Regions from separate parts of the Lysinibacillus capsici genome, predicted to be linked through region 3. Evidence: riboswitches for the same ligand, from Rfam matches in the RefSeq annotation. Region 3 holds a riboswitch; each other region holds the start of a gene.

Region 1 (11,126 bases), 630 kb from region 3:
GCTCCCATCATATGGAGCGATTTTTTATGTATTCTCTTAAAAACATAATGCCTTCCCTTACCTCTTTTTCATTCTCTTCATGATTCAATTGATTTCGAGCATGAAGTAAAACTGGCCTTAAGGATTCCACGGATCGCCCAAATGCATGCATCCACTCATAGCGTGGCACCATCCAAGTATGGAAGTGATGGGTCGTATCTTCATTGTAAAAATAATAAACGTATTCTATGTCCAATACTTCCCTTTGAGCCTTTCTGATTGTTGTTAAGAGGTTGATATAGTCCAGTTTTTCATCATCGCTTAATTCATCAAAGCAATGAATGTGACGCTTGGAGGCTAAAATGACTAATCCCTTGATAGGATACGCTACATCTTGGTGAGCGTAAAAATAATCTGTTTCAATCACTACTCCTCCATTGGGTGCTACCTGTCCACTAGTGATGGCACAGCTCAAACAATCAACATGTGCAATTTCTCCACTCGATAAGGTTATTTTACGCATCAATATTCCCCCTACTTACAGAAGAAGGACGGTCCTACAAAACCGTACTTCTCTCGCTGTTATTTTCGTTCAAATATTTGATATTGGAATGTATAGCCTTCTGGGGCTGTTTCAGGCTCCTCTGAAGAGACTTGAACAAAATCTTGCTCATAGCTCGGGAAATAGGTGTCTCCCTGAAAGGCATGATTAATTTTTGTGATATACAAGCGATCAGCTATCTCCATCACTAAACGGAAAATTTGCTCGCCGCCAATAATCATCACCTCAGGTACATCTCCAGCTAGCGCTAAAGCTTCTTCCAAGCTAGTCACAGTTTCAATGCCTTCTGCCTGATAGTTTTCATCACGTGTAATGACGATGTTGCGTCGCCCTGGAAGTGGTCGACCGATGGATTCAAATGTTTTACGTCCCATGATCATAGGCTTGCCCATTGTTTTTTGTTTAAAATACTGCAGATCCCCAGGTAAATGCCAGGGCATCCCATTGTTATATCCGATGACGTGATTGTCATCATGTGCCACAATTAAAGAAATCATACTGTCCCTCCAAATACTTTCGTCCCTTTTATTATAAACATAATGCGCTTATTTCACCTATTTTTAAATAAATAAACATTTGTTACACCTAAATCCTAGTAAAATTATATGAATAGTTTATAATAGGAATAACAAACCTCACAATAAAGGAATGATGAAGATGATAACTTTAAGAAAAGAAGCTGTTCAATATCTAGAAGCTCAGCGTACTGGTACACCTTATTACAAAGTTTCACCGCAGGAAGCGAGAGCCATGCGGACGGTTACACAATGGCAATCTGCACACAAACCGAAGCTAGCATCCATTGAGGATCACAAAATTACAGTGCGAGATGGCGAACAAATTTCAGTTCGGCTTTATACGCCCGTTCTCGGTAAAACATTACCTGTTATTGTTTATTATCATGGTGGAGGCTGGGTCTATGGCAATCTAGAATCTGTCGATGCAGGCTGCCAGCTATTAGCAGACCAGGCACAGGCGATTGTGGTATCAGTGGATTACCGCTTAGCACCTGAATATCCTTTCCCAACACCCTTACATGATGCCTACGATAGCTTAGTATGGGTGTACGATCATATGGAAGCCTTAGGTGGCGATGCAAGTCGATTATCAGTTGCTGGGGACAGTGCTGGCGGAAATTTGGCTACTGTGGTTGCATACTTAGCTACTGCACTAGAGGGACCATCGTTACACGCTCAAACACTCATCTATCCTGTCACAAATGTCGATTTTTCAACAATATCTTATGTGGCATATGGTGAAGATTACGGCTTAGATACACAAGCCATGCAGTGGTTCTCTCATCACTATACAGAGGAAGCAAACTTCACAAATCCACTTGTGTCCCCGCTTCAACTAGAGGAAGTCCGTAACATGCCCAAAACATTCATTATTGCTGCAGAGGCAGATGTTCTCTTTGATGAGGGTCTTAGCTATGCACAAAAGTTAAAGGCTGCTGGTGTGGTAGTGGAACATATTACAATGCCAGGTTTAATCCATAGTTATTTCAGTAAAATGAATTATTTTGAAGAAGTAACGATTGAAACCGTGACAAAAATTGCGCAATTCCTGAAATAAGTTTGGCTATCCCGTGCAAACAGTGCGATAATAGAGCAAAACGTTTTTTAAAGGATGACACTATGACACAAACAATAGCTCTACAAATACAACAGCCCTTTTCTGATCAATTAAGAAAAGGCTTCCCCCTTATTTCAAAAGATGCGGTTGATGCACGACGTTTACCTGCTGAGCAAGGAACACTCCTCAAGCTCATGGATCACCATAACCGTTTTATTGGAACAGGTTACTACGGCATCCAAAATAAAGGCATTGGCTGGGTGCTAACGACCGATGCGAATGAAACAATCGATAAAGCTTTTTTTATAAAAAAATTCAAAAAAGCCATCGACAATCGTGCCGCATTTTTTAGCAATGAAAACACAACAGCCTTTCGTGTGTTTAATGGTGAAGGAGATGGCATTGGCGGTCTTACGATTGATTTTTTTACCAGCTACTATATGGTAAGCTGGTATAGTGAGGGCATTTACTCATTTAAAGAAGTGGTGTATGAGGCGCTTGCTGAGACAGTGGACTACCAAGCGATTTATGAGAAAAAACGCTTTGATAGCAAAGGACAATATATCGAGCAAGATGATTTTGTGATGGGCACGCCAGGAGAATTTCCTATCATGGTGAAGGAAAATGGTATGACCTATGCGGTGCATTTAAACGATGGCGCCATGACAGGGATTTTCCTCGATCAACGTGAGGTACGATTGGCTATTCGTGAGCGTTATGCCCACAATACAGACATGCTGAATACATTTTCCTATACAGGAGCATTTTCTGTGGCAGCCGCTCTAGGAGGAGCCATCAAGACAACGAGTGTAGATGTGGCAAAGCGCAGTCTAGCCAAAACGATTGAGCAATTTAGTGTCAATCATATTGATTATGAGGCACAGGATATAAAAGTCATGGATGTCTTCCATTATTTTAAATACGCACAGCGTCATGCTTTACAGTTTGACCTTGTCGTATTAGACCCACCTAGCTTTGCACGTACGAAGCAAATGACCTTTTCAACGGCAAAGGACTACCCTAAATTACTAAAGGACACGATTGCCATTACCGCTAAAAACGGCATCATTGTGGCTTCCACAAATAATGCCAGCTTTGGCATGAAAAAGTTCAAAGGCTTTATTGACCAAGCATTTAAAGAGACGCGTACACGCTATAAAATTGTCGAGGAATACGGTTTACCGAAGGATTTCCGTGTACCACGTGAATACCCTGAATTTAATTATCTGAAGGTCGTGTTCATCCAGAAAATCGACTAACCAATCGAGAATCACACCATGTTGTGATTCTTTTTTTATGTGAGAAAAAGTTGATTCTACCTAAGTAAAGTCTTGAAAAAGTTTTTAATTATCGTAAGTTTGTTAGTATTAGTTGCATGTTCAAATGATGAAGCACCTTTCAAATTTTGATGCAGTTATAATAACAACTGTAATGTTTGAAGAAAAAGTCCCTATTATTTTTTAGATTCAACAACACGTCATATTCCATCTACAAGAGAAGGGACTACATTAGAAACGGTTCATTGGGAATCATTAAATAACGGTCCTTATACAACAATTTATTTATATGATGATAAAGCAAGTAGAGAAGATATTTGGACCTTTATCATAAAGGTGAACAAATCCTTTACCATGAGATTTTTTTTAAAATTGAATCGTTTATAAACCATCATACAGGTCTTCTCTATTAAAAGTAGCCTAAGAAGATACTCTCTTCTTAGGCCACCCTATTATAGATATTTCACAAACCAATCACGAATATATTCAAGTCGATTAATTCGCAATGTGGGCTTTCCACTTCTTGACAGTTCATGATTCGCCTCAGGGAAACGCACGAATTTTGTTTGTTTTTTACGATACTTTAAGGCGATAAACAATTGCTCTGCCTGCTCAATTGGACAACGATAGTCTTTTTCACCATGTAAAATCAATAATGGTGTCTCCACTTTGTCTACATACTTCAGCGGCGAATGATGCCATAGCTTCTCTATATCATCGAGCCCTGCTTGAATTTGCCAGTCTGTAAAGTAATAGCCGATATCACTGACACCAGCAAAGCTAATCCAGTTCGAAATGGAGCGCTGCGTCACAGCTGCTTTAAAGCGATTTGTATGGCCCACAATCCAGTTAGTCATAAAACCACCGTAGCTTCCGCCAGTTACTCCTAGACGATCCTGATCAATAAAATCATAGTGCTCCAGAGCGTAGTCTACCGCTGCCATTAAGTCCGCATAATCATTACCACCATAATCGCCACGTACTGCATCAACAAATTTTTGGCCATAGCCATGACTACCACGCGGATTAGTGTAAAGCACTGCAAAGCCTTGTGCAGCAAGGATTTGGAATTCATTAAAATAGGTATTGCCATACATTGCATGTGGACCACCGTGGATTTCAAGAATGAGAGGATACTTCTTCCCTGCTTCATAGCCAATTGGCTTCATAATCCAGCCATTGACCTTCCAGCCTTCTGCACCTTCAAATTCTATACTCTCTGGAACAGCTAATGTTTTGGTCTTTAAAAATTCTTCATTAATGGACGTCAACTGTTCTTTGGCACCCGTTTTTAGGTTCACATAAAACAGATCGCCTGGATTGGTCGTTGTGCTAATAGCCACAATAGCCTGATCGTTTTGCGCATCAAGTGAGAAGCCATAAACATATTGATCATCATGGATAGCTGGGTAAATTTCGCCATCTACATTTCCGTAATAGATCGCCGCATTGCCGTGATCTGTGACTTGGAAGTAGAAGCTATGATTATCATTCATCCATTGAACACGTGGTGACGCTACACCTTGCAGGAAATCACCGATGACAAAATCACCGACAGGCGCATCAAATTCACTTGTTACACAGTTTAGTAGTTTTTGCTCCATGTCATAAATCCAAAGCTTCGCTTGTGTGGCATTTTCAAATTCACGTTCTCCACCTACAAAAGAAAGATAACGACTATTCGGTGACCAAGCCGTTTGGTAATATGCACCCGAACCTTCTGTTAGCTTGTGACTCTGTTTCGTTTCTAACTCCAATAAATAGATATCCACATTGAATGAGAAATCTAAATCCTCCGCTTTATCTGCTAAATACGTAAGGTATTTGCCATCTGGCGACCAAGTACCCAGATGGAAGTACTCTTTGCCTTCTGTCACTTGTTCTAGCTCTCCTGATTCCACATTGACCATGGCAATATGGGTAAACTGCTCCATATCAATAAATCCACCAGCATCCGATTTGTGTTTCATTTTCTCGATTTCTAGTGGTTTTAGTTCTTTATCCTTTTTCTTCTCATCCTCCGCTTTATCTAGGATGGTTTCATCTTTCCCTAGCACGACTGAAAAAGCAATTTTCTTGCCACATGGTGACCAGACAGGGGATGTCGCTCCATTTTTACAATGTGTCACCTGTTTTGCCTCTCCACCTGCTTTCGAAAGAACATATATTTGTGACTTACCTGTTCTCGTTGACAAAAATGCAATTTGACTACCATCTGGTGACCAAACAGGGGAACTCGTTCTATCTTCACCAAATGTCCATTGCTGTGGTGTTTTGTCCTTCAAGTTTATGTAAAACAAATTCGATATATAGTCATTTTTCTTCTCGTCCATACGAGTCTCTATATAAACTACCTCTGTCCCATCTGGTGAAAGCTGTGGATCTGCTACTGATTTTAAGTGATAAAGATCTTCTGGTTGAATCCCTTGTTTCGATGTCATGTTCTTGCTCCTTTGTATTGTAATTTTCTGTGCCTTACTACAATACTTCGACACCCTAAGTAATATCCCTGCTATTTAATTGAATTTTTTACTAGTTCCCAATATTCTGCGTACTTCGTTCTTCGATAAAATTTGTAAAAGGGCTCATTTGGGCGAGCATGCTCCTTATATAGGTTGATCAGAAGCAGTAAAAAATCTTCAATTTGTGTGACGTCTACCCTCTTAGCGAATAACGTGCCAGCCTGTGCCTTTGCTCCCATCGGTACTGCCCCTAAATAGACATCAAAGCTTTCTTGTTGGTAAACGAGTCCAATATCATCATAGACTGCATTGTAGCAAGCTGATGCACAGCCATTAATATTGACACGCACTCTTGCAGGTACCTTCATCCCCGCTAGGGCATGATAGAGCTGTTCGGTTATTGGAGCAGCATCCATTTTCTCCCCATCACAAAAATCGCAGGCCTTCATGGCTATGATTGGACCAGAGGGAGCAACATAGAGACCCGCTTCCTGTAAGGCTTGCACCGCTTCTGTGGCATCACACGTTGGTATGGACAAGAGTATACTATAGGAAGCAGAATACTTTATCGCCCCCTTTTCGCCAGCAATTTCGGCTATTTTTTGGAATTGTGCAGGGGTATAATGCTTATTAATAATGCCAGGGCTAACGGCTAGACGGGTAAACTCACCATGACGGTTCAGTGTTTCAAATGTTTGATCTGGTACATTTTTTTGAAATGCGTTCATTTTTATCGCTCCTTATAAAAAAGGAGCTAGCAAAACGCTAGCTCGAATGGATTAAAAGTTTTCAGGATAGAAGCCCGTGGCTAAAATTTCAATGGCCTCTGCCGCACGAACCCCTTCAGACGCTGCTGAAAGTGGCAGGATGACAAAGCGCTCATTTTTGACCGCTTCCATCTCCTTCAATGCTGGATCATTTTTTAAGAATTGGATCTTTTGGTCTGCCGTTGTTTCACCGTAATCAATCACGACAACTACCTCTGGGTTGCGGTCTACTGCATCTTCCTTCGATACAGTTGTCCAACCTGATTCCACATCACCAAAGATATTTTGACCACCTGCGATTGTCACAAGCTCATTCATAAAGTTTTGACCAGCTGTAAATACATCCTTTTCACCGCTATCAAACACAAGAACACGTAATTTTTCGCTATCTTTTGGTAATTTAGCTTGTACTGCCTCTACATCTTTCGTCATTTGATCAATTAAAGCTTCGCCACGATCCTCAATACGGAAAATCTTTGCGATATGGCGAATATCAGTGAAAATATCCTCTAATGTTGGCTTTGTCATGTTGGAAGCCGTATGTAAATACGTATGGATGCCTAATTCTTCAAGTTCTTCTGGTGTGCCTACCCCCTTTTCGCCAAAGCCACTTTTCCAGCCTGCATATAGGAAATCTGCCTCGGCATCAATGACTTGCTCCTTCGTTGGGTATTGATCAGAAAGCACAGGGACTTTATCGTATGCCTCTTGCAATGGCTCATAGATTTTATCATCTAAGTAAGCTGTCCCTACCATAGAATCCTCTAAGCCAAGTGCTAGCATGATTTCTGTCACATGCTGATTTAAGCTAATCGCTTTTGTTGGTGCTTCCGTATATGTTTGACTTGTGTCATTGTTTTCAATGGTTACTTCGGCTGCCGCCTCAGATGGCTCAACCTTTTCACCTTGTACTGCTGATTCCGTTTTGTCTTTTGCATTACAAGCCCCTAAAACAGCGATCAAGGCAATGATCATCATTAGCCATATACTTTTCCATTTCTTCATGTCCTTTTCTCCTTTGTTGTTAAAATATAGAAAGAAATCAGGGATTTCTTTACTACCTAGGTGGTTGGAAGGGCATAAAAAAACCCTCTTGTCGCCAAGAGAGTAGCATAGTGAAATAACGGTATATTACCTGTATCACTATCACCATCCTCGTGGTTCTTAGTCAAAAAATACATACTGGCAGGTATCCTGGCTTAGGTTCATCATCTATACGCCTTCCCATAGTTTCCCTACAGTGGCATGCTGTATAGACTCCCCATTTACAGTTGCGGGACAGCATCGGAATTGCACCGATTTCCCTTTTAAGCAAATGACAAATGCCATTTGCACCAATACGTTCTATAATGGTCAATACTATTGATAGACTAGCAGAAGAAAATTTATCGCGCAATCAGTAGGATGACACTAAAAGTATAATCATCACTATATTAGCACTATTTCGACATAAAGACGAACTATTTTACAAGAAATATAGAAGCTAGTATTCTGTTACAATAAAAAGATAGCATTCTATAGAAACGAGGATTTCTTATGTACAAAACAATTGGTGTACTTGCGCACGTGGATGCAGGGAAAACGACCTTTTCTGAGCAAGTACTTTTTCATACAAATAGTATCCAAGCCCGTGGTCGAGTTGATCATCAGGATACCTTTCTTGATAATCACGAGCTGGAGCGCAGACGAGGCATTACGATATTTGCCGAGCAGGGGCGTATGAGCATTGGCAATGATACATACACATTGATTGATACACCAGGGCATGTCGATTTCTCCCCTGAGATGGAGCGTGCCATTCGTGTGATGGATTATGCCATTATGATCATTAGCGCTGTTGAAGGGATACAAGGCCACACAGAAACAGTATGGCAACTTTTACGTCAATACCATGTCCCTACCTTCTTCTTTATCAACAAAATAGATCGTGAGGGTGCCAATGTGGAGGCTGTCATCAGCCAGCTTCGCAAAGATTGCTCACAGCATATATTGTTCATCGATGAGCCATTGCGAGCAGACTATGTATCAAATAGCATCATGGAATGGCTAGCGGAGCGCGACGAAGAATTGCTTGATGCCTTTCTGAATGAGTCATTGGAGCATGAACAGTGTCTTGCTCAATTACAGGGAATGATTAAAAATGAATGTGCCTTCCCTTGCTTTGCTGGCTCTGCCTTAAAAGATGAGGGCATTCAGGAATTTCTTGACCAGCTCCCACTGTTAACGTGTACCGATTTTGACAAGGATGCCCCGTTTGAGGGAGAGGTTTTTAAAATTCGTCATGATGGTCACCAACGTTTAACCTTTATGAAGGCGGTCAAGGGTTCATTGCATGTGCGGGATGAATTTTCATTTGGCGAAGTAACAGAAAAAGTAACCGAAATTCGCCTTTATAACGGCAGTCGCTATGAGACCGTTCAACAGATAGAGGCAGGAGAAATTTTCGCTGTCAAAGGACTGAGCCAGGCAAACATTGGGGATCGAATCGGTACAACGATGCTATCCCAGCCCTATGAGCTTGTCCCAACCTTACAGGCAAAGGTTCAATATGAGGGCGATCAGCATATCAAGGAAGTGCTCCAGTTTTTCCGTTTACTCGAAGCTGAAGAGCCGTCCTTGCGTGTGGTCTGGCAGGAAAAATTTCAGGAAATCCATGTGCATATTATGGGTGTCATTCAATTGGAGGTCCTGACAGAGGTATTCATGACGCGTTTTTCAATAGCTGTCTCCTTTGGTGAGCCGCAAATTTTATATATGGAAACCATTGCGACCCCCGTAACAGGCTATGGTCATTTCGAGCCCCTCAAGCATTATGCCGAAGTTCATTTATTAATGGAGCCAAATCCACGTGGAACAGGTAATACCTTCAGCAATGCCTGTCATGCCGATCATTTATCTGTAGGCAATCAGCGCCTTGTTGAAAAGCACCTGTTTGAGCGTGATCATCATGGGCTACTGACAGGCTTCCCTGTAACAGATATTCATTTTACACTTCTAACAGGTCGCGGGCATAATGAGCATACATCGGGGGGAGATTTCCGTGAAGCCAGTTTCCGTGCCCTACGTCAGGGGCTGGAGCAGGCACAAAATGTTCTACTTGAACCCTATTATCGCTTTAAAATGAAGGCTTCAAACGACTTTATCGGTCGTATGATGACTGATATTCAGCAAGCAGCAGGCATATTCGATGACCCGATTTTATCCGAAACGAATGTTATCCTAACAGGTCGTGCGCCTGTTGCCACTTTAATGAGCTACAGTACAACCTTTGCCGCCTATACAAATGGGAAAGGTGCACTCACACTCCAATTTGATGGCTATGATGTGTGCCATAATACAGAGGATGTGATTGCACAGATTGGCTACGATAAAAATGCAGACCCTGAGTATAGCTCCTCTAGTATCTTTTGTGCAAAGGGCAAAGGGTATACGGTTCCATGGCAAGAAGCACAGGCAGCCATGCATTGCCTGTAGGATGGGGTGATTTTGTTCGCGTGAAGGCATTACTTGCTTTCGCGGGTATTCGTCGCACTAGCGCGGGTATTTCACTTGCTTCCGCGGGTATTTTTCCTGCTTTCGCGGATATTCATAGCGCAAGATCAAAACAAGCCCTCCGAATAATGGAGGGCTTGTTTTTATAGTGCACCTACAGCCTTCTTTGTTGGTTTGTCCATCAAATAAGCGGGTTCAACTATCACGTAGTCATGCTTGTTTGTAAAATCAATTAGTACCTTACCTGGCTGACTTTTTAAAAGTTGTAGATGATTAATTAATTGCAGTAAAAGCTCGTGACCGTTGCCACGTGGATGCCAGTTGAAATGATAATCATTTAACGCTTGCACTGCTTCAATAAACTGGGCATATTCCTGCTGTACAAATGCGATGAGTTTGTCATGGTGAGGCGCTAAATCGTGTAAATACGTTTCGTAAAAGCGCATAACAATCGAGCATAATAAGTCATTGACACGAGCGGCACTTAAAACAGGCTTTGGCTCCAATGAGAGACGGTCAAGGTTGGGCTTTGCGCGTGTAGAATCAATGCGCGTAATTAAGTGATACGCTTCTCCATTGACCTCATAGACAATCGGATTGGTCGGCATGTACATCATAAAACTATTCGTCTTTGTTTTCAGTTCATCTGCTATGGCTGCTTTCGCTAAAAGATGACCGTCCACATCCCCATATTGTATCCAAATAATTTCTTTATTATATAAAATTTGCTCAAAGAAGCGATCATTGCGAATCAGCTTCGTTGCTAATAATTGATCGATCAGAGACTCGACCACCATTCTTGTTTTCGCTTTCTTGGCAACTTCTGTGCGTGGTTGCTTACAAATGTTCAGATCTTCAAAAGGCGTTTCCAACATTGTCGTTACATGAATATTTGTCATACGTGCTTCCCCTTTGCGTACATATTTTCAAAACAAAAAGGACTCCCTACTTTTGAGGAAATCCTTCATTTTATCTTCTTTCATCACACAATGCCAAACAAACCCTAAGTATA
Region 2 (11,126 bases), 2.3 Mb from region 3:
TTAAATGAGCTTACTGAATAATCACGACCACCAACTAGTGCAGTGACAGCTCCTGTTTTAGATTCCATACTTACAAACGCAGATTGCAAATCATTGGCAGGCATATTTTTGGCTACTGCTTCTTCAGCCGCTTTTTGATGCTCCAGATTAAGCGTTGTTTGAATCGTCCAGCCACCTTCACTAATATCAAGGTTTTTTGATTTTAAGATTTCACTGGCTTCTTGCCAAGCCACATCCAGGAAATAAGGGGCAACAGATTTGGTTGCAACCCAGCTATCATTTTTTAAGACGAGCTGCTCATTTTCAGCACGCGTTTTTTCCTCTTGTGTAATGGCACCTTGGTCAGCCATAAGTTTTAAAATAACGTGTTGACGATTGGTAGCCTTATCTAAATTGGCAATTGGTGAGTAGATACTTGGTCCTTTTGGTACGCCTGTTAGCATGGCTGCTTCAGCAAGCGTTAAATCACTGGCAGATTTTCCGAAATAAAAACGACTGGCAGCTTCTACTCCATACATGCCATGACCGTAATATACCGTATTCAAATAGCCCTCTAGTATTTCGTCCTTGTCATAAAAAACTTCTAATCTATAAGCATACAGGGCTTCGTTTAATTTACGTGTCCAAGACTTTTCATGGGAAAGATAAAGATTACGAGCATATTGTTGTGTAATAGTACTAGCTCCTTGAACCTTACCGCCAGCTTTAATGTCCACTAAAATGGCACCAGCAATACGTGAATAGTCGAAACCTCCATGTTGATAAAAATCTTTATCTTCAACAGCAACAACTGCTTCCTTTAAATAAGGTGACATCTCATCGAGGCCGACCCAATATCGTCGTTGATTTGTAAAGTGATCCCCAATTTGGTTCTCATTTTCATCTAAGAAAATAGAAGCCTTTGGTACGGTTAAAGGCGGTGCACCAGCCACTTGAACATAGATGCGGAGTGCGACAAACGCTACGACAATTGCAGATGTAAAGGCCACAAATAACGTAAGGCTTTTGCGTGTGCGCTTTACACGTTGTTGCTTTCGATGATAGCTTTTTCGTTTCATCCGACTTCACCTCGTTTTCTCACAACTTCGAACTTAGCTTTAGTATGTGTTCGAACATTCATCTTTAATCGAAATTCTAACTAAAAACTATTGCACTTTATTCAAAAACATCTATACTTTTTTTGTACTACTTGAAATGCTGGCATTCGACAAAAAAATCGCACCTTGTAGATTTTAATCGAAATTTGCTAGACGTTCCAATAATGTATACGAGGATAAAAGGATACAGGTTTCATTACAATCCTGTAAGCCATAATAGAAGAAGACGAAAAATGATGATTAATTATATGGAGGGCTAGCAATGAGATTTGATGAAGCTTATTCAGGAAATGTTTTTATAAAAAGTCATCCTACATATGACGATGCACAGGCAGTAATTTATGGCATGCCAATGGATTGGACAGTGAGTTATCGTCCAGGATCACGTTTCGGTCCGCAGCGTATCCGCGAGGTATCCATTGGTCTTGAAGAGTACAGTCCATATCTAGATCGTGAGCTTGAGGAAGTAAAGTACTTTGATGCAGGTGATATTCCACTACCATTTGGGAATGCACAGCGTTCATTAGATGAAATTGAAAAATTTATTGAAAAATTATTAGCGGATGGCAAGATTCCTGTCGGCATGGGTGGGGAGCATCTAGTGTCTTGGCCAGTAATGAAGGCTGTATCAGCTAAATATGATGATCTTGCTATTATTCACTTTGATGCACATACGGATTTACGTGTGGAATATGAGGGAGAGCCACTTTCGCACTCTACACCAATTCGTAAAATTGCGGAACATATAGGACCAAAAAATGTCTATTCATTTGGTATTCGTTCAGGTATGAAAGAGGAATTTGAATGGGCAAAGGAGAACGGTATGCACATATCAAAATTTGAAGTGCTTGAACCGTTAAAAGAGGTCCTACCAACAATAGCTGGACGCAATGTGTATGTAACAATTGATATTGATGTTTTAGATCCAGCACACGCACCAGGAACTGGTACAGTAGACTGTGGTGGTATTACTTCGAAAGAATTACTCGCTTCCATCCATGCTATTGCAGCAAGTGGCGTAAATGTAGTAGGTTTCGACCTAGTTGAAGTAGCACCGATCTACGATTCTTCAGAGATGACAGCAAACACAGCCTCAAAATTATTACGAGAAATGATCTTAGGCTGGGTAAAATAAATAAGATTGGTTAAATGGGGTGAGCTATGAGCAAGCCCCATTTTATATTTTTGAAATGAAGAATGAGCCTTAGCAAAAAATTGAAACTTATTTTACTTTATAGCGTAGATAAGTAAGGTAATAGTTTATATGACAAAGAGAGAAAGATTGATGAAAACAATGTCATCTTTTAGTTAGTAAAATGTATGTTTCTTCAATTTTAATAAAGGAAGGAGGAGTATTATGATTTGGTCACTTCTCATGAATGATTTATTCATTTTTGTCAGTACAATGGAATACTTTTGGTTATTAGCATCTTTGGTTTTAACTGTATTAAGTGTTCATTTGCATCTGTATCTCGTCAATAAAATAACCGTTCAAGATGTGAAGGACGAGGAGTTTGAAGTTGACTATACTATCACGAATACTTGGACTCCACCTATGCTAACGTGGTTTGTTCTGTGTATTAGAATGTCCGAAGACAATGAGGAAGAAAGTGTATCTCCTAGTTTGATTTAAACTTTAAAACTAGGAGGAAAACCATTGTTAACATTTTTAGCACAACCTATTATTAACCTCATTCATTTCATCCATTCTTTTACAGGTAGCTACGCACTTAGTGTCATTGCTATTACGATTGCAGTCAGATTAATTCTTATGCCGTTATTTATTCGATCGGCAAAACACCAAAAACACTCAAAAGAATTAATGACTACCATTAAGCCTGAGTTAGATGCGCTTACAGACAAATATAAGAATAGTCAAAGCGAATCTGAAAAAAGAATGGTACAGCAACAAATCCAAGAGCTAACTTCAGCTTCATTGAAAAGCTCTTTACTAGGTTGTTTACCAATCCTTATTCAATTACCGATATTATTTTCACTGTACTACGCAATTAAGCTAGATTTAGTGATTGCCAGTGAAAATTTCCTTTGGATGAATTTAGGAACAATTGATATTGGGGTTTCGATGATTGCTTGTTTGATTTATTTCATTCAAAGTTGTATAGCCCTAGAGAAAAGCCAACCATTAAATATGAAGATAATGGTATTTATTAATCCAATCATGATCCTCATTTTTAGTCTGTTTAATCCAGCGATTATTCCGATCTATTGGACTGTTAGTGCTTTATTGTTAATAGTTCAACAGTTGATTATAAAAAAATGGTATAGATAAAATGAAACCCTCTCTTTCCGTTAATGGAAGGGGAGGGTTTATATTTTCTCGAATAAACTTGTTGAGGAGCTTTACTTCACTTCTATCTTGAAAAACCATAAGTATTCATCCTATAATAAAAAGGTTATAGTAAAAGACTAAAAAGGGGCATCCGTTATGGCGAACGATGTAAGATCGCAAGTGAACATAAAGCTCATTTCTACCATTCGTCCAAGTGATGGGGAGTCCGAAAGTTATGAAATGTGGCTCAAAGGGCAGCTACTTGAAAAAGCAGGAAGCTTGTATTTGAAATATGATGAGGTGCAGGAGGATAAAACCATCCGCACAACGATGAAGTTAGGTCATGAGAAGGCACTAATTATGCGTGCTGGAGCGGTTAATATGCGATTACCGCTGAACATAATTGAACAACAAAAAGGGCATTATGAAAGTGAGTTCGGTGCTATGCCACTCGTGATTGATACGAAAAATATGACGTTTACAAAACTGGCAACAAGCGGAGATTTCCATGTACAGTACGATTTACTAATGGGTGGGCAATCCGTTGGCAACTATACATTAGATATTACATTTACGGAGGTACAATGATGAACGCAGTAGAACAAGTACAACAGGCTATTAAAGCAGCGATCGTGCAGGCTGTTGAAAAAGCTGGTCTAATTGAGGCTGGCACAGAATTATCGATTCACCTAGAAACACCAAAGGATAAAGCAAATGGTGACTATGCAACAAACATTGCGATGCAATTAACAAAGTTAGCTAAAAAGCCACCTCGTGCTATCGCCGAAGCTATTTTAGAAAATCTTGATACAACAGGCACAGATATTGAAAAGATCGATATTGCTGGCCCAGGCTTCATGAATATCACAGTGCGTAAAGATTTCCTAACGGAGGTAGTGACACAGGTGCTTGAGCAAGGTACGGACTATGGTCGCTCAAATGCTGGCGCTGGGGAAAAGGTTCAAGTGGAGTTCGTTTCAGCAAATCCTACCGGAGATCTTCACCTAGGACATGCTCGTGGCGCTTCTGTTGGTGATTCCTTATGTAATGTGTTGGATATGGCTGGTTACAGTGTTTCTCGTGAATATTATATTAATGATGCAGGTAATCAAATTAATAACTTAGCTTATTCATTAGAAGCGCGTTATAAACAAGCATTAGGAATGGAAGCTGAAATGCCAGAAGACGGCTATCATGGGCAAGATATTATTGATATTGCAGGTAAATTAGCAAAAGAGCATGGTGATGCAATTTTAGCAAAATCAGATGATGAGCGTTTTGCCTTCTTCCGTCAGCACGGTTTAGCTTTAGAATTAGATAAATTAAAAACAGACCTAGCAAACTTCCGTGTAAATTTTGATGTCTGGTATTCTGAAACGTCTCTATATGAAAACGGAAAAATCGAAGTAGCTTTAGATAAATTAAAAGCCAATGGACATGTGTTTGAAGAGGATGGTGCTACTTGGTTCCGCTCTACAACATTTGGTGATGATAAAGATCGTGTGCTAATTAAAAATGATGGGTCATTCACATATTTAACACCAGATATTGCTTACCACGAAGACAAAATTGTCCGTGGCTTCGATAAATTAATCAATATTTGGGGAGCTGATCATCACGGATATATTCCACGTATGAAAGCAGCGATTCAAGCGCTTGGTTATGATCGTGATACGTTAGAAGTGGAAGTTATTCAAATGGTTCAGCTTTATAAAAACGGTGAAAAATTCAAGATGTCTAAGCGTACAGGAAATGCAGTCACAATGCGTGAGCTTGTAGAAGAGGTTGGCCTTGACGCAGTTCGTTACTTCTTTGTAAAAACAGCTGGCGATTCTCATATGGACTTTGATCTTGACCTTGCAGTATCACAATCTAATGAAAACCCTGTGTACTATGCACAATATGCGCATGCACGTATTTCATCTATTTTACGTTCAGCAAATGAACAAGGCTTTGCTGCTACAACAGAACATCTCAATTTGTTAACAGCAGAAAAGGAAATCGATTTACTGAAAAAGATTGGTGATTTCCCGAAAGTGGTAGCGGAAGCAGCGAAACACCGCACACCGCACCGTATCGCAAACTATATTCAAGAAACAGCAGCTGCATTCCACAGCTTCTACAATGCAGAAAAAGTATTAGATGCTTCAAACAAAGAGTTAACAGAGGCTCGTTTAGCATTAATTACGGCTGTCCGCACAACAATTGCGAACGCACTACGCTTAATCGGCGTATCTGCACCTGAAAAAATGTAATTAAACTTTAAGCTCCTAACATGAAAAGTGTTGGGGGCTTTTTTAATGGATCGAAGGCTGAATATGAGAGATAAAGTTCTAAATGTGAAGGATAGAAGGACAAAAGAAACGGATAAACCATGGAAAATTAGCTGTTTTAAACTTTATTTTTCTGTTAATTCCAAAAATTTTGTTGAAGTTTACGTTAACGTCAATGGTATACTATTGCCAATTAGGAAAGGGGAGATGGTTTTGAAGACGATTCAGGAGGTAGCAAAGGAGTTTAATGTGTCTACGCGGACAATTCGTTATTATGAAGAACTTGGGCTTCTTTGCCCCCATCGTTCATCTACCAACCTACGAACCTTTTCCAAAAAAGAATTGGCGAAGCTCAAGCTTATTTTCAGAGGCAAGCGTTACGGATTTTCGTTGGAGGAAATCAAAGAGATGGTTTTACTATTTGATTTTGATCGCTCAGGAATTCAGCAATTAGAGCGAACGGTTGAATACGGAGATCAAAAAATTCAAGAGATTGAGAGTAAAATAGCTGAGCTGACGCAGATGAAGCATGAGTTACAACAAATGCATGGCATGTTTAGTGAAAAATTAGCGACTTTAAAGGGAGAGATGCAAGATGAATAGTTCCAATTTGTTAGCACGTAATGCCCGTAAGTATCCGAAAAATGAAGCCGTTATTTGTCATGGCAGAAGAGTAACCTACCAAGATTTAGATAAGCAGGTGACACGCTTTAGTCATGCTTTACTAGAGCAGGGCGTAAAGCCGAGGGATAAGGTTTTAATTTTTATGCCAAACGTTTTAGAGTTTGTTGTCAGTTACTTTGCTATTCAGCGTATCGGAGCGATCGTTGTGCCAGTCAATGCGAAATTTACATTGCAAGAAGTAGAGTACGTGGCGCAGCATGCCGAAGCGAAGGCAATTGTCGTACATGAGGCTATTTTTGCAGCAGTTGAGCAACTAGCTGGAATTCCGTTAAAAATTAAAACAGGTCAAGAAAAAGTGGGATGGCATCAATATGAAACAATGCTTCAAAATGCTAGTACACAAACAATTGATTGTCAGTTTCAAGAGGATGACCCTTCCACGATTTTATATACATCTGGTACGACAGGAAAACCAAAGGGTGTGTTATTTAGCTACCGTAATATTTTAACAGTGGCGCAAATGATAGCTGTTGAAATGGAGGTAAAGCCTGAGAGCCGTATTTTGCTCATGATGCCATTAACACACTCTGCACCATTACATTTATTTTTAATGGCGGGTGTATTGGTAGGCTCAACAAATGTATTAACACCAACTTTTACACCCGATTTATTCATTGACTCCATTGAAAAGGAGAAAACAACACATTTCTTTGGTGCACCTGTTGCTTATTTATTAACGGCACAGATGCCAAGGCTACATTCGGCAGATTTGTCTTCTATGAAATGGTGGGTCTATGGTGGGGCACCGTTATCTCAAAGTGAGGTTCGATTCATTCAGCAGGCATTCCGTACAAATAATTTAACTTGTGTATATGGATTAACAGAGGCAGGTCCAAGTGGTTCATTATTATTTGGCAAGGAGCATGAAGCAAAGGCAGGAAGTATTGGTCAGCGGGCGCCACTTGGTACAGAATTGCGTATTGTGAATAACAGTGGAGAAGATGTAAATGTAGGCGAAGTGGGGGAAATTGTCTTGTTGGGTGAGGGTAACATGATTGGCTACTATAAGGATGAAGTAGCAACTAATGAAGCCTTTATTGACGGTTGGTTAAAAACAGGAGATCTAGCTCGTAAGGATGAAGATGGTTTTATTTGGATTGTAGATCGTAAAAAGGATGTCATTATTTCGGGTGGTGTCAACATTTATCCGAAAGAAATTGAAGATTGTTTATTGAGCTTTGAAGGGATATTCGAGGTTGCGGTAATTGGTGTGCCACATCCGCAATGGGGGGAAACGGTAAAGGCGGTGTATTCTGCTAAACAAGACATCGATGAGGAAGCTTTGAAAGCTTATTTAGAGGAACATCTTGCAAAATTTAAAATACCACGTATTTTTGAAAAAGTGGAAGCGCTACCACGCAATGCATCAGGCAAAATATTAAAACAAAATTTGAAGGGGCAAGAGGTGAGATAGTATGAAAGTATTACAAAAAGAAGCAATGCGTACTACGAACTTTTTTACGGAAGATGACACGCTTCAAAAAATAGTAGAAATGATGTTAGATAAAGAGTTTTTATCCTATGCCCAACGAGAGTTAACAGATTTTGGTGAGCTATGTGCAGGTGATATTGATACGAGGGCAAAGCATACAGATCGACTGGGTGAGCCTCGCCTTCAAAGATATGATGCCTATGGTAAAGAGATATCAGAGGTTTGGGTTAATGATGGCTATAAAAAAACGATTGAAGAGACATATAATACTGGGATTGTAGGTTATGTACACAAGCATATTCCGCAGCTAGGTCACAAGGGGAATTATGTTTATAGCTTTGCACAAGGTTATTTGCTATCACATGCAGAACCTGGATTTTATTGTCCCGTAACATTGACGATGGCTACTGCCTATCTATTAGATCATTATGCAGATGAAGAGGTAAAGCAACGTTTTTTACCACATGTTTGTGCAACAGGTGACACAGATTTATATGAAGGTGCGACCTTTTTAACAGAACGTCAAGGAGGCTCTGACGTCGGTGCAAATGTGGTGGAGGCGAGAAAGGATGGCACTGCGTATCGTCTATATGGTGAAAAATACTTTGCATCCAATGCGGGCATGTGTGGTGTAGCGATGGTATTGGCACGAATAGAAGGGGCGCCAGCAGGTTCCAAAGGCTTAACGTTGTTTGCAGTTCCTTGGCGTAAAGAAGATGGAACAACAAATCATCTACGTATTCGCCGATTGAAAGATAAATTAGGCGTTCGGGCAGTTCCATCTGGTGAGGTAGAATTTGATGGTGCACTTGCCTATGTTGTAGGGGAGCAAAATAAAGGGATTTATTATATGCTAGAAGCACTAAATCTCTCAAGAATTTGTAATGCAGTCGCTTCTATTGGTATTATGCGTCGTGGCTTCTTAGAGGCAAAACATTATGTAACCAATCGACATGCATTTGGCAAGCCCTTAACACAATACCCTATGATTCAGGATACTTTAGGGAAATTTGCAGCTAAGTTGCACGTGGAAGTAGCGACAGTTTTTGATCTTATTCAATTATACGATAAAGTGACAAGTGGACAGGGAACACAGCAAGAACTTATTATGAATCGTTTATATATTGCCATTATGAAAAAAGAAACGGCAGAGCAAGCTGTTCACTATGCCAGTGAGGCAATTGAATTACACGGGGGTAATGGCTATATAGAAGACTTTGTAACGCCCCGCTTATTAAGAGATGCGCAAGTGTTGACGGTGTGGGAGGGGACGGCTAATATTTTGGCCTTAGAACTCATTCGTTTAGTGGATAAGTTTCATGCACATGAACTGTTTGTCTGTGAGATGGAGGAACGATTAGAGAAATTAGCTGACAGCTCACTAGTACAAATCGTTAAAGAACAATTGGCGAATATTTCTATGAAACTGCAAATTTTTAGCGCTTTAGACGCGGCAACGAAAACTTTTGAAGCAAAAGGTATGGCTGAAAAAATGGCTCACCTTTATGAAAGTGTCATAGCGGTTGAGTGGGCACATAAATTTGGTGGGAAATATGAAAAACTAGCGGACGTTTATTTAGAACAGACATGGTCACTAAGAGAAATGGGTGCTCAAATGAAAACAGTCCAATACTTTTCTGAAATTGTATAATGGCCGGGTAGTCGTCTTGAATGGAGGCGACTTCTTTCATTTTCATGTATAATGAAATCAACTGAATATTATAAAGGTTCTTTACTTAAGTAAAGTGAAAAGGGAAATCGGTGTGATTCCGATGCGGTCCCGCCACTGTAAGTGTGAGTTTTTTCAAATGATGCCACTGAAGATTTCGGGAAGGCTTGAAAAATCGCAAGTAGCACTAGCCAGGAGACCTGCCTTTATAACGACATGACAACCTACGAGGATAGGGTGGTGGATTTTGTATCAGTTTTTTGGTGCGATTTTGCCCCCTCATCGTTCAAAGATGAGGGGTTTTATTTTGATGCAGAATAAAGCGAAATGTCGCATGGACCAACGAAGGAGGATTCACATGAAGAAATTTTGGAAAATAGGATTATCAGCATTTTTAGCAGTAGGCTTGCTAGCTGCTTGTGGGCAGGAAGCAAAAGATAACAAGCCATCTAACGAGCAGCAAACACAGCAAGAAACAGCACAAGTGGATGAAGCAACATTCCCAATGACGGTAACAGATGCCCTTAATAAGGACATTACACTTGAAGCACCTCCTGAGAAAATTGTTTCACTTATTCCAAGTAATACTGAAATCCTTTTTGGACTAGGTTTAAATGATGAAATAGTTGGTGTTACTGACAACGACGATTATCCGCCAGAGGCAGCTGAGAAGGATAAGGTTGGTGGTATGGAGTACGATATTGAAAAAATTATTGCCTTAAAACCAGATATCGTTTTTTCACACGAATCTAGCATGTCTCTTTCAGAAGAGGCTATTGCACAGCTTGAATCAGCAGGTTTGAAAGTATTTGTAGTAAGAAACGCACAAGACTTTAATGAAACATATACAACAATTGAGCAACTTGGACGTGCTACAGGAAAATTACCAGAGGCAGAAAAAATTGTTGCTAATATGAAGGCAAAAGTAGAAGAAGTTTTGTCTAAAGTCAAGGATGTTGAACCCAAAAAAGTATTAGTTGAAGCATCAGATGAGCCAGATATTTATACAGCTGGCAATGGTACGTTTATGAACGCGATGCTTGAAATGATCAATGCAGAGAATGTAGCTGTAGATGGCGATAATTGGTATAAAATTGATGCAGAACAAATTATCGCAAAAAATCCAGATGTCATCGTGGTGACATATCATTATGTACCAGATATTTTAACGAAAATACCAAAACGGGCGGGCTTTGATACGATTAATGCCGTAAAAAATAATGCGATTGTGCAGGTAGATGAAAGTACTACAAGTCGTCAAGGGCCACGTTTAGCAGAAGGTCTAGAAGAATTAGCAAAAGCAATCTATCCTGAGGTATTTAAGTGAAAAAAATAGCACTAGCCTATACACTAACATGTACGCTTCTTCTTATTAGCATCTGGTGTGGCGTAGCGATAGGCTCAGTTCATATTCCATTAGAAGTATTATGGAATAAGGCGGTTGATGAAACAGCCGCCAATATTTTTTGGAAAATTCGTTTGCCTCGCGTGTTATTAGCGGGACTAGTAGGCGCATCTCTAGCTATTGCTGGAGCAGCATTCCAAGGTTTATTAAAAAATCCATTAGCAGATCCATATACACTAGGGGTTTCATCAGGGGCATCTGTTGGTGCTGTTTTAACGATCTTTTTTAGTATTTCTATACCTGTTGTCGGTTTGTATGCGCTGCCAACCTTCAGTA
Region 3 (11,126 bases):
AGCATATCTTTTTCTTCTGGATTAATATACACATCTACAATACGATGGGCATAGCTTTTACTGCCTTTTAGTTTTTTGGGGTAAGCAATAACAGGTGATTCCTGAATCACTCGAAATGCCTTTACTGTAATTAATTCTGGATCGCCAGGACCAACGCCCAAGCCATATAAAATTCCTAGATTACTCATGATTTTCTTCCTTTCGATAAGCGGAAATAATGTATATTGGATTTAATGGCACAAAGCGTGTCATATCTAAAATTGGTTTACTGCGTGCAAGCTGAGCCTGTAAAATGTCAACAGCAAAACCACAAGCTTTAAAAGCCTCAACAGCTTTATATAAATTTTCAATGGTCGCTGCATTTAATACAATGCGCCCATTTTGCTTTAAACGCTGGCAGCATAATTGCAGTAACTCAACCATTTCACCACCAGTGCCACCGATGAAAATGGCATCAGGGTCTGGAAAGTTGTCTAAACCCTCTGGTGCTTTACTATGAATAGCCGTTATATCGACTCGAAACTTTTGTTGGTTTTGAAGACAGTTTTCTAAATCAGGGGCATTTTTTTCTACAGCAAAAACTTGTCCCTCAGGAGCAAGCTTACCTGCCTCAATGGCCATTGATCCCGTACATGTGCCAATATCCCAAATAATGCTATCCCGTTGAAGCTGCATGGCTTGCAAACTTAAAACTCGAATTTCTTTCTTCGTAATAAGTCCTTTATCTGGCTTTCGTTGTGAAAATTCTTCATCATCAATCCCGAGTGTGTAGCGTTTCGGTGCTATTGTTTGTTTTAAAATCACGACATTTAAAGGAGAAAAATGAGTAACTTCCATTTCGTCGAGCGAGTACCAGCCACTTTTTTCGTTGTCGCCCTGTAAATTTTCAGCTACAAATGCACGATATTCCGTCATTCCAAAATGCTTTAGATATTTAGCAAGAGCATTCGGACTATTCTCTGCATCTGTTAGAAGTGCTACTTTCTTTTTGTTATCAATTCGCTGTGCCAAGCCCTTCATTGGTCGTCCATGAATACTCGTTACGTAAGCATCCTGCCAGCTCTCTCCCATTTTCGCAAAGGCAAGCTGGACAGAGCTCATATATGGATAAACCTCTATTTGTAGCTTTTTTGCTAAATAGCCTCCGACGCCATAAAATAATGGATCCCCAGATGCAAGAATCACGGTATTTCTTGTTTCTTCAGCCAATCTTTCAACAAGTGTTGAAAGACCTCCTTTTATCAGGATTTTGTCACCTCTAAAGTTTGGGAAAAAATCAAGTACTCGCTCACCACCAACAAGTACCTCACAGTCTTCAATCCACTGAAGGTATTGGGGTAATAAGCTTGCTAATCCGTTATCCCCGATCCCAATCAACTTCATCGATCGATGCAATGTCATCAGCCCTTCCTAATAATTGTCCCTGCATCGAATAGATCGATGTGGAAAGCGTTAAACCGCCCTTAATATGATGGATAGAGGAATAGCAACAGGCCTCACATAAACGATGGAAGAACGCATCATAGCCCTTCTCCATCATCATCTCACCTACTTGTGAAGCTGTATTTGCCTCCAGAACTTGTGCTATCGTTTCTCTATCTGCCCCTATATCCTCTGCCAGTTGTGCTAAAAAATTAAAATCGATTGGTGCACTTTTGGAATGCACCATCATGACTCCTTGTGCGACTTTAGAAAATTTCCCCATCATCCCAACGAGTGAAACTTGTTTGATGCCTAGACGCTTACAATGCTTTAATGTAAAACCTACAAAGTCACCCATTTCAATAAACGCTTCTTCTGCTAGATGTGGGTATTGTTTCATCGCAAACTTCTCACTTCGTCCACCTGTTGTCACGACTAAATGCTCACAGCCAGCCTCTTTCGCTACACTGATGGCTTGGACAATACTGGCCATATAAGCAGAACTCGAAAAAGGCACGACGGTTCCCCTTGTGCCTAAGATTGAGATGCCCCCAAGTATACCGAGTCGTCCATTTAACGTTTTTTTAGCAATCTCCTCTCCCTTAGGTACAGAAATCACCACATTCACGCCTCGAGTAATGTGAAATTCGTCCAACACACCTTGGACCGTGCTATAAATCATTTTACGGGGTACAGGATTAATGGCTGCCTCTCCGACAGGCACTGGCAGGCCAGGCTTTGTGACACGCCCGACGCCAATACCTCCATCTAAATGAATCCCAGGTGTATCTGCCCAGCTCACTGTGCCAACGATGAGTGCCTGATGGGTCGCATCAGGATCATCACCAGCATCTTTAATCGTTTCACAGCTGACAGCATTTTCTTCAAATATGCATTTTTCAATTGTAAAGGTTGCATCTCGACCAATAGGTAAATGAATCGTGCTTGTCTCTTGCTCCTCCTTGGTAATAAGGGCAAGCAGTGCAGCCTTTGATACAGCAGTTGCACAGGCTCCCGTCGTATAGCCGTGACGCATGTCCTTGGGGTCCTTTTTTGGCTTCCGCTCCATTATTTTCTCGCCTGTTCATCCGCTAAAAGTGAGATGGCATTTAAAGCAGCAACCGTCACTGTACTACCGCCTTTACGACCAACATTTGTAATGTACGGAATCCCCTCAAGTTTAAGCAGCTCTTCTTTTGACTCAGCTGCTGACACAAAACCAACAGGCATACCGATAATTAAATCTGGTTTTGCTAGCCCTTCTTTAATTAATCGAATCAATTCCAGCAATGCAGTTGGTGCATTACCAATGGCATAAATACCACCTTCATGTAATTTTGATGCCTTTTGCATCGAAATAATGGCACGTGTTGTATTTTGTTTTTTCGCTTCGATTGACACATCTTCATCCGCAATATAGCAATGCAAATCACCACCATGTTTTTGGAAACGCTTTTTACCAGAGCCACTTTCAATCATTTGCACATCTGCTATGACATGACGTCCTGCAAGAATAGACTTGATACCCGCTTCAATCGCACCTGGTGTAATGATGACACTACGGCCTAGCTCGAAATCAGCTGACGCATGGATAATGCGACGTACAATTTTCCATTCATCTTCTGAGAAGTCATGCTCGCCCATTTCCTCTGCAATAATAGAGAAACTGTAATCGTAAATTTTATCTGGGTCTACCGTTAATGGTTTAAAATCTGTTTTAAAATCCATGGGAAATGCCTCCTAAATTGTATGTTCAACAGCCTGTAATACTTCTTCAAATGTTGAATATTGTTGGCCGTATTGTATATTTGGTCGTGCAATAAGAATCGTTTCAATCTGGCATGCGAGAGCTGCCTCTAGCTTCTCATCAACTGAGCCCACTTTACCGCTTTCCTTGGTAATCATCAACGTCACTCCGTATTGACGAAAGAGAGCTTCATTTAATTCCTTTGAAAACGGACCTTGAATAGCCACAATATCTCGCTGCGCCACACCAAGTGCCTCACATTTTTCCATATTATCCAGTCGTGGAAGCATACGAGCGATTACTCTTGTGTTTTCTAAGCCCTGTAAAACCCTTGTAAATGTAGCGAGTGTTTTACTACCTGTTGTTAGCATAATGACACCGCGTTTTTCTGCAGCTAGCTGAGCTGCCTCCTCATAATCCTTTACAACAGTAATCAAAGGATGGGCATAATGTTCATGAGCTCTTTCATAGCGAATATAAGGAATCTTTGCCTGCTCTGCCGCTGCCATCGCATTTTTAGAGGCTTCCTCCGCAAATGGATGAGAAGCATCTACCACCAATTGATAGCCCTGCTCTGTCATGATGGTCGCCATTTCCTCAGCTGTCAGTCTACCGATTAAATGTGGCAGGCCAACGTCAGCAAGACTAGAGGCTGCCGATTCAGTGACGACCGTAGCGGTTACTGCATAACCTGCACGTTGTAATGCTAGGGCTAGATCCCTTGCATCACTTGTTCCTGCTAACATGAAAATCATTTTACCGGCTCCTCTTCATGATGATGGTCATGGTCGTGATGATCATGATGGTGATCGTGATGATGCGCATGATCGTGATCATGATGGTGATGATGATGTGCATGTACTGCCGCATAGGCACGATATTCTTCTAGATCTTGCATACCTGTTGATGTACCGTTGATTGCCTGTTCAATACGCTCTAATAAAACATTTTGTAACCGTTCATGGTAGCCAAAATAGTTAGCAATTTGAATATCACAATCTGGGTAAAGTTCAGTAAACTTCTCACACATACCATGCATGCGCTCCATCAGAATGCCTGTGAATAAAAAGTATGGTAACATGATGATTTTTTTTGCACCTAGTTTGACACAACGTTCAATTCCTTCTTCAACTCGTGGATCTGTGACACCCATAAAAGCACTTTCTACGTATTTTACAGGCAGTTTTTCCCATAGAAGTCGCGTGATCTTATAAAAATCACCATTAGCAGATGGATCACTGCCACCTCGTGCAATCAATAAAATCGCTGTTTCTTCCTGCTCTTGTTCTGAATTAAAGCCAATTTCAGCTAGGCGATCTTGTAAAATGGCAAAGATTTCATCATGGATACCAATTGTTTGACCATATGTGAAGGTAATCGTTGGATAATGCTCACGCGCATGCTCGATTTCCGCTGGAATATGCAGTTTTGAATGGCCTGCATGCAGTAAAATGATTGGAATTACATGTACCTCTGTAGCTCCCTTTTTCACACAGTTTGTAATACCTTCTTCGATGTTCGGTGAAGCAAATTCAAGGAAACAAGTTTCCACTAAAAATTGTTCATCAATACGCGGTGTCATTTGTTCAATAAATGTACGAACCTCATCATTTCCTGCTGCTAAACGGCTCCCATGGCCGACAAATAAAATAGCTTTCATCTCTCTACTCCTTACTAGTCGCCGCACGGAGCTGGCTCTACTTTTATTTTGGAAGACATATCTTGATACGTAAAATGTAGTATCTTTTTCACACGTTTAAAATATTTAAATAAGCGTTCATTTGGATGAGCATTTGCTTTATATTCTTCAATAATATCTGTAATGAGTGGTATCAACTGCTCAGGCTCCAGCCCTTCTACAACAGGCTGTGCTGCGTGAGCCGTACGACCGACTGGTTTTGCTCCAATAAAGACATCAAATTTACTTTTGCGGTAGACGATGCCAATATCATCAAATACAGCCCGATAACAGGCCATACCACAGCCATTAAAGCCGATATTTAATGTCTTCGGTAAGGACATACCGCCTAGTTTTTCTTGTATTTCCTCTGCATATGGTATCGAATCAGCCTTTTCACCGTAGCAAAAATCACAAGCCTTCAGTGATAACACATCACCAATTGGGGTTAATAAAAATCCTACTTCCTGTAATTTCTCTGTGATCTGTTCAGGGGAAGTCGTTGGTATTTTCAAATGAATTTGATGGTCTGGTGTGTATTCCATCGTCCCCTCATCCCCAACAACCTCTGCTAACGTCATCATTTGCTGGGGAGTAAAAAATTTATTGGCTACTCCAGGGCTTACTGCTAGTTCAAATATAGATTCTATTTTTTGCTGTACAAGCTTCGGTGTTACTTTGACTGCGCTTGTCCCTTTTACCATTGCAAGTGCCGCTGTAGCCATTTCAAGAGCTGTTTTTTTCGGCTTTGGCGTAGCGGCTATACTGGGTTTATTAAAGCGCCCTGCATTAGGGTCAGCCATAAAGTCATTTCGCGCTGTTCCTGTCTCTTGGTTCATTGCCCAAGGTTCATTTTCTTCGCGTAAACGTTGATGTGGACGTAATGGCTGTTTCTCTTCACCCAGGGTATATTTACGTTGGTAACCGCGGGGCGTAATCATCTTATTGTCATAGAAAAATGTTGACGAATTCCCGATAATTACAGTTGTCAGCATACCAATATCATGTTCTAGCATTTCAGCTAGTGTTGTCATGGTTACTTCTTGACGTTCTCGATAGGCACTTTTCACAAGCCCAACTGGTGTGTCTGGCGAACGATATTCTAAGAGAATTCGCTGAGCCTCGACAATTTGTCTTGTTCGACGACCACTTTTAGGATTGTATAAAGCAATGACAAAGTCTGCCATTGCAGCTGCCTCGACACGCTTTGCAATTAAATTCCAAGGTGTTAGATGGTCACTCAAGCTGATTGTACAAGCATCGTGCATAATAGGTGCACCAAGTATGCTAGCGCATGAATTAATCGCAGAAATCCCAGGAACAATTTCTACTTCAATTCCTGTTGCTTCTGTCCAGCCTAGCTCAATTAACACCTCATAGACTAAACCCGCCATGCCATAGACGCCTGCATCACCACTCGAAATCACCGAGACGATGCTCCCTGCTTCGGCTTGACGAACGGCTTCCTGTGCACGCGACACTTCTTCTGTCATGCCTGTACTAACAATCGATTTTGCACTTACTAAATCTTGAATCAGCTCTACATAGGTTTTGTAGCCTATAATCATATCACTTTGTTGTAAAGCCTCTACTGCACGTGTCGTAATATGCTTAAAATCTCCAGGTCCAAAGCCTACTACGAAAATTTTTCCTTTTTGCGCCATGTTGTTACCCCTCTTTCACCTTTTCGATCCCTTTAATGGCAGTTGTTTGAGCAGTACGCTGTAATGTACCTTCACGAAGTGTAAAGACATGTTCGTTGTATAAGGATTCATGATGTAAATCTTGTACTAGTGTTCTAGCATGCTCTGTTGATGGCACACGATACCAGTTCCCTTGGGGGTAAGCGATTACCACACAAGCATCCTTGCATCGTCCATTACAGCGCGTTCTTGTCGTATGTATTTCTTGATCGAGTGCTTGCCGCTGTATCTCATCTCGAATGGCTAAGGTAATTTCCTCCCCATCCTTTTTCATGCAGCTACTGCCATTGCAAATAAAGAGATGTGTTTTCATCCCCTCTAAATTCCAAGTTGTCATCTTCTGTCTCCCCTCATTTGCTTTTTGGAAAAAGAAAAACCTTTACTCTATAACGAAGAGTAAAGGTTTTGTAGAAGCCAAATAAAAACGAATAGAATGAAATACAGGTACTCGCTTTCGCTTCAACTTCTCCCTCCGAAAAGTTTGCATGCACAATCAAATAAGCAGGTTTCCTGACTTAAGCTTCATTTTACTGTCGCACCTTCCCAAGTTTGCACCAGTGGCTTTGCGATTTCATCAGCTATTACAGTAGCGGGGGCTGTATTGGATTTTCACCAATTTCCCTATTATCTCGAGCTATTCGAGCACTTATTGACATTTTATATGAAATTTTTATTAGAATTTTAAATAGAAAACTGTCTTTATCATATCTTATTTTTTTAAAATTTCAATATTTCTTTAAAAATTTATGACAAATTTATCAATTTTGAATGGAACTAGGTATGAAATTTATACAATCTATAAAATATTTGCGCACAACTCGTTATCAGAATATTCACTATTGACCTTTAATTAAAAAAATTTATAAAAGGTATAGCATATTTATGGAAATTCATGTTACACTTTGTCGTGAAATCTCACAATTTGAATGTTTTTCGGTGCAAAGTGCTTGTCATTTTGCTTAAAAGGGAAGCCGGTTTAAGTCCGGCGCGGTCCCGCCACTGTAATAGGGAGCTTTATAGAATATGTCACTGTCCAACGGATGGGAAGACCTATAAAGCATTGAACTAGAGCCAGGAGACCTGCCGAAAAATAAGTGATCGTTTCAGCCTACGAGGATAGGTGTGCGGCTTAGCAGATGAGAATGTTATTTGCTTTTTTAGCTATGCACTTTTCCACCAGTGGAGAAGTGCTTTTTTTGATTACGCACGCAATCTTCTAAAAATCTACTAATTAGTTAGGAGGAAAACTTTTTGAAATTTTCATGGTGGAAACTTAGTTATTTTTTACTGGCCTTTTTAATCGTGCCAAAACGTGCCTTTGCCATGCATATCATGGAAGGTTTTTTACCAATCGAATGGGCTATTTTTTGGTGGGTCATCTCTATTCCATTTATCATTCTAGGATTGCGTTCTATTCGAAAAACCGTTGATGAAAATCCTGAAACAAAAATGCTTTTGGGGCTTTCAGGAGCCTTTGCCTTTGTGCTATCTGCCTTAAAAATCCCTTCTGTTACAGGTAGCTGCTCTCACCCAACTGGTGTAGGACTTGGGACAGTACTCTTTGGCCCTCTAGCAATGAGTGTAATTGGAACAATCGTTTTATTATTTCAATCTTTATTATTAGCTCATGGAGGAATTACAACTTTAGGGGCTAATGCCTTTTCTATGGCTATTGTTGGTCCTTTTATTGCTTACTTTGTCTTTAAAGGTGCTCAAAAAGTAGGCGTGTCATTTTCACTAGCCGTATTCTTTGCAGCTATGCTTGGTGATTTAGGTACATATATTGTGACTTCTGTACAACTAGCACTAGCCTTTCCTTCAGAGGTTGGAGGCTTTATGGCATCCTTTACAAAGTTTGCAGGAATTTTTGCCTTAACTCAAATTCCTTTAGCCGTGAGTGAAGGAATTTTAACGGTCATAGTGATGAATTTCTTGAAAAAATACAATATTAGCGAACTAAAAACTTTACGTGTTTTCTCAACAAAGGAGGCACATTAACAGATGAAAAAAAATTTATTGTTATTAGCAATTGTTGTGTTATTAGCCATCATACCCTTGTTCATACAAAAAGGTGCTGAATTTGGTGGTGCTGATGGAGAAGCAGAAGCAGCTATTGGTGAAATCAATGCGGAATATGAGCCATGGTTTGAAAGTCTATGGGAGCCACCAAGTGGTGAAATCGAAAGCTTATTATTCGTGCTACAGGCAGCTATAGGAGCTGGCTTTATTGGCTACTTCATCGGCTATATGCGTGGCAAACATAAAGAAGGTTAACCATTATGTTACTCATTGATAAGTATGCCTATCTGAATAAGCTAGCGTCCGTTCATCCGCTAGAAAAAATGATATTTTCACTTGGATTACTTCTCATAACGCTCATCATGAGAGATGAACGACTTTCACTCATTACATTTTTTGTAATGAGTGCTTTTATCATTTTAGGTGCCAAAATTCCGCTTACATACTATGGCAAATTATTATTGCTACCTGGCTTTTTCTTATTAACAAGTCTTGTATCTATTTTACTTTCTTTTACATCATCAACGAATACACTCCCTGCCCATATTTGGTCGTTTACATGGAGGAATTGGACTGTCTTTATTGGGAACGCAAGTGTGTTAGCAGCGCAACAGCTGTTCTTTATTGTCCTTGGCAGCATTAGTTGTTTATACTTTTTAATTCTAACCACTTCCGTACAAGGAATATGTTATGTGCTACGACAATGGCGACTCCCCTCTTTATTAGTGGAGCTCGTCGAACTAACCTATCGTTTTATTTTTATGTTTTTAGAAAGTATGCAAAATATACATCTCGCCCAGCAAGCACGTCTCGGCTACCATTCACCGATGCAATGGCTACGCTCTGTCTCCATGCTTATTGTGGCATTATTTGTGGAAATGTTTCAACGTAGCCGAGAGCTCAACAACGCCATGCTATCACGTGGAGGCGAGGCCGTCTACTGGCAAGAGATGGGCTCTTATAGCAAGAAAAATTGGCTAGGCATGGCAGCTATTTTACTAGTCCTCATCGTATACGGAGGGTATTTCACATGACAACATTTTATTTTAAACTCAACCAATTATCTTATGCCTATGCGGATGGTACGAAGGCGTTATCAGATATTACATTAGACATTCCAAAAGGTAAAAAAATCGCCATACTCGGGCATAATGGCGCGGGAAAATCAACTTTATTTCAGCATCTTAATGGTATTTTAAAACCTACAGCTGGGTCGATTTTATTCGAAGGCAACGGTCTGGAATATAGTCGAAAAGCTTTAAAGACCCTACGCCAAAAAGTCGGCATTGTTTTTCAGAATGCAGAACATCAGCTTTTTTCAGGGACCGTCAAGCAAGATATAGCATTTGGCCCATTGAATCTCGGCTGGTCTACTGAACAAACGGAAGAAAAAATAGCATGGGCCGTTGCGCAAACCGAAGTGGAAGATTTGCTTGATAAACCCATTCATTTTTTAAGCGTAGGTCAGAAAAAACGTGTAGCCATGGCAGGTGTTTTAGCGATGGAGCCCTCTGTCCTTTTGTTAGACGAACCAACAGCAGGTCTTGATAATTATTATGCTGCACAAGTATTACAATACTTAGCCAAATTAGAGAATGGTGAGAGAACCATTTTACTAGCAACACATGATATACCTCTCGCTTATGAATGGGCCGATCTAATCATTGTTATGGAGGCTGGAAAAATTATTTACAACGGTGATCCAATCGCCTTGTTTTATGAAGACGAATTGTTACATCGCGCGCATCTTGAACGTCCATGGATTTTTGAAATGGTCATAGCTTTGCAAAAAAAGAAGCTATTGCAGGAAAATATCAAAATCCCTCGTTCCAAGCAGGAGTTACAACAATTAATAGAACAAATTTAAAGCTTTAAACAATGCTAGGTATACGAAAAACAAGCCGTGTTTAGCTGTCCGTTTTTTCGTTATACCTACCAAAAATTAAAATAGCAAAGAAAAATTTTCCTCCATTACGAAACTTTTCTAATCTTTGTCCGTATTACTATAGTCGAGACTTAATTTATAACACCAAGGAGAGATAACAATTGAAAAGTTGGTATAAAAAATCAGTCGCTGTTGTAGCATCCGCTGCACTCATGGTTCCTGCTGCTTCTGCCTTTGCTGAGGCACCACAGCATAAAGCGAAAAACATGCTGGCAAACAGTGCAAAACAAACAGAGAAGAATGAAGAAAAATGGATGAGTAAGGATACAATTGTTATCAAGCATTCAGGTCTTGATAAAAACGTACATAAAAAAATTGGCTCCAAGGTCATCCGCTCCATTCCTTCATTAGGTTATGATGTTGTACAACTAAATAAAGGCGTATCAATCGAAAAAGCCGTCTCTTACTATTTAAAGCAAAACGGGATATCTAGTGTGTCTCCTAGCTACGTCTATCATTCTTTCAATAATGAAGCTGATCCTAAGAAACAAGAGATGTATCATTTAAACCTACTGCAAATGGATAAGGCACTAGAATTAGCAGGCAACCATGATGTTACAGTTGCTGTCATTGATTCTGGTGTAGATTTTAAACACCCCGATCTAAAGTCAC

What was found. A riboswitch is a leader RNA that binds a small molecule or an ion and turns the genes downstream of it on or off. The one in region 3 is predicted to bind cobalamin.
Region 1: another riboswitch for cobalamin. It lies ahead of LCP48_RS11265 (ABC transporter substrate-binding protein); the one in region 3 lies ahead of LCP48_RS14485 ((2Fe-2S) ferredoxin domain-containing protein).
Region 2: another riboswitch for cobalamin. It lies ahead of LCP48_RS03060 (ABC transporter substrate-binding protein); the one in region 3 lies ahead of LCP48_RS14485 ((2Fe-2S) ferredoxin domain-containing protein).

The regions. Positions count from the first base shown of each region.
Region 1 covers NZ_CP084108.1:2,297,272-2,308,397, reverse strand. Annotated here, with positions in the region: gene LCP48_RS11295 (HIT family protein) at 8-502, opposite strand; gene LCP48_RS11290 (dihydrofolate reductase) at 562-1,038, opposite strand; gene LCP48_RS11285 (alpha/beta hydrolase) at 1,199-2,116, shown strand; gene LCP48_RS11280 (class I SAM-dependent rRNA methyltransferase) at 2,179-3,375, shown strand; gene LCP48_RS11275 (S9 family peptidase) at 3,846-5,834, opposite strand; gene LCP48_RS11270 (precorrin-3B methylase) at 5,906-6,583, opposite strand; gene LCP48_RS11265 (ABC transporter substrate-binding protein) at 6,635-7,627, opposite strand; cobalamin riboswitch at 7,790-7,976, opposite strand; gene LCP48_RS11260 (elongation factor G) at 8,159-10,096, shown strand; gene LCP48_RS11255 (hypothetical protein) at 10,258-11,013, opposite strand.
Region 2 covers NZ_CP084108.1:622,794-633,919, forward strand. Annotated here, with positions in the region: gene LCP48_RS03015 (transglycosylase domain-containing protein) at 1-1,058, opposite strand, end outside; gene speB (agmatinase) at 1,360-2,232, shown strand; gene LCP48_RS03025 (hypothetical protein) at 2,455-2,730, shown strand; gene yidC (membrane protein insertase YidC) at 2,755-3,387, shown strand; gene LCP48_RS03035 (YwiB family protein) at 3,544-3,975, shown strand; gene argS (arginine--tRNA ligase) at 3,975-5,642, shown strand; gene LCP48_RS03045 (MerR family transcriptional regulator) at 5,874-6,263, shown strand; gene LCP48_RS03050 (class I adenylate-forming enzyme family protein) at 6,256-7,758, shown strand; gene LCP48_RS03055 (acyl-CoA dehydrogenase family protein) at 7,760-9,427, shown strand; cobalamin riboswitch at 9,485-9,667, shown strand; gene LCP48_RS03060 (ABC transporter substrate-binding protein) at 9,804-10,772, shown strand; gene LCP48_RS03065 (FecCD family ABC transporter permease) at 10,769-11,126, shown strand, end outside.
Region 3 covers NZ_CP084108.1:2,922,532-2,933,657, forward strand. Annotated here, with positions in the region: gene cobI (precorrin-2 C(20)-methyltransferase) at 1-188, opposite strand, end outside; gene cbiE (precorrin-6y C5,15-methyltransferase (decarboxylating) subunit CbiE) at 181-1,401, opposite strand; gene LCP48_RS14460 (cobalt-precorrin-5B (C(1))-methyltransferase) at 1,358-2,491, opposite strand; gene LCP48_RS14465 (precorrin-8X methylmutase) at 2,491-3,150, opposite strand; gene cobK (precorrin-6A reductase) at 3,163-3,924, opposite strand; gene LCP48_RS14475 (sirohydrochlorin chelatase) at 3,921-4,829, opposite strand; gene cobJ (precorrin-3B C(17)-methyltransferase) at 4,844-6,511, opposite strand; gene LCP48_RS14485 ((2Fe-2S) ferredoxin domain-containing protein) at 6,516-6,887, opposite strand; cobalamin riboswitch at 7,034-7,215, opposite strand; cobalamin riboswitch at 7,468-7,652, shown strand; gene LCP48_RS14490 (energy-coupling factor ABC transporter permease) at 7,802-8,548, shown strand; gene LCP48_RS14495 (energy-coupling factor ABC transporter substrate-binding protein) at 8,552-8,824, shown strand; gene cbiQ (cobalt ECF transporter T component CbiQ) at 8,830-9,603, shown strand; gene LCP48_RS14505 (energy-coupling factor ABC transporter ATP-binding protein) at 9,600-10,436, shown strand; gene LCP48_RS14510 (S8 family peptidase) at 10,616-11,126, shown strand, end outside.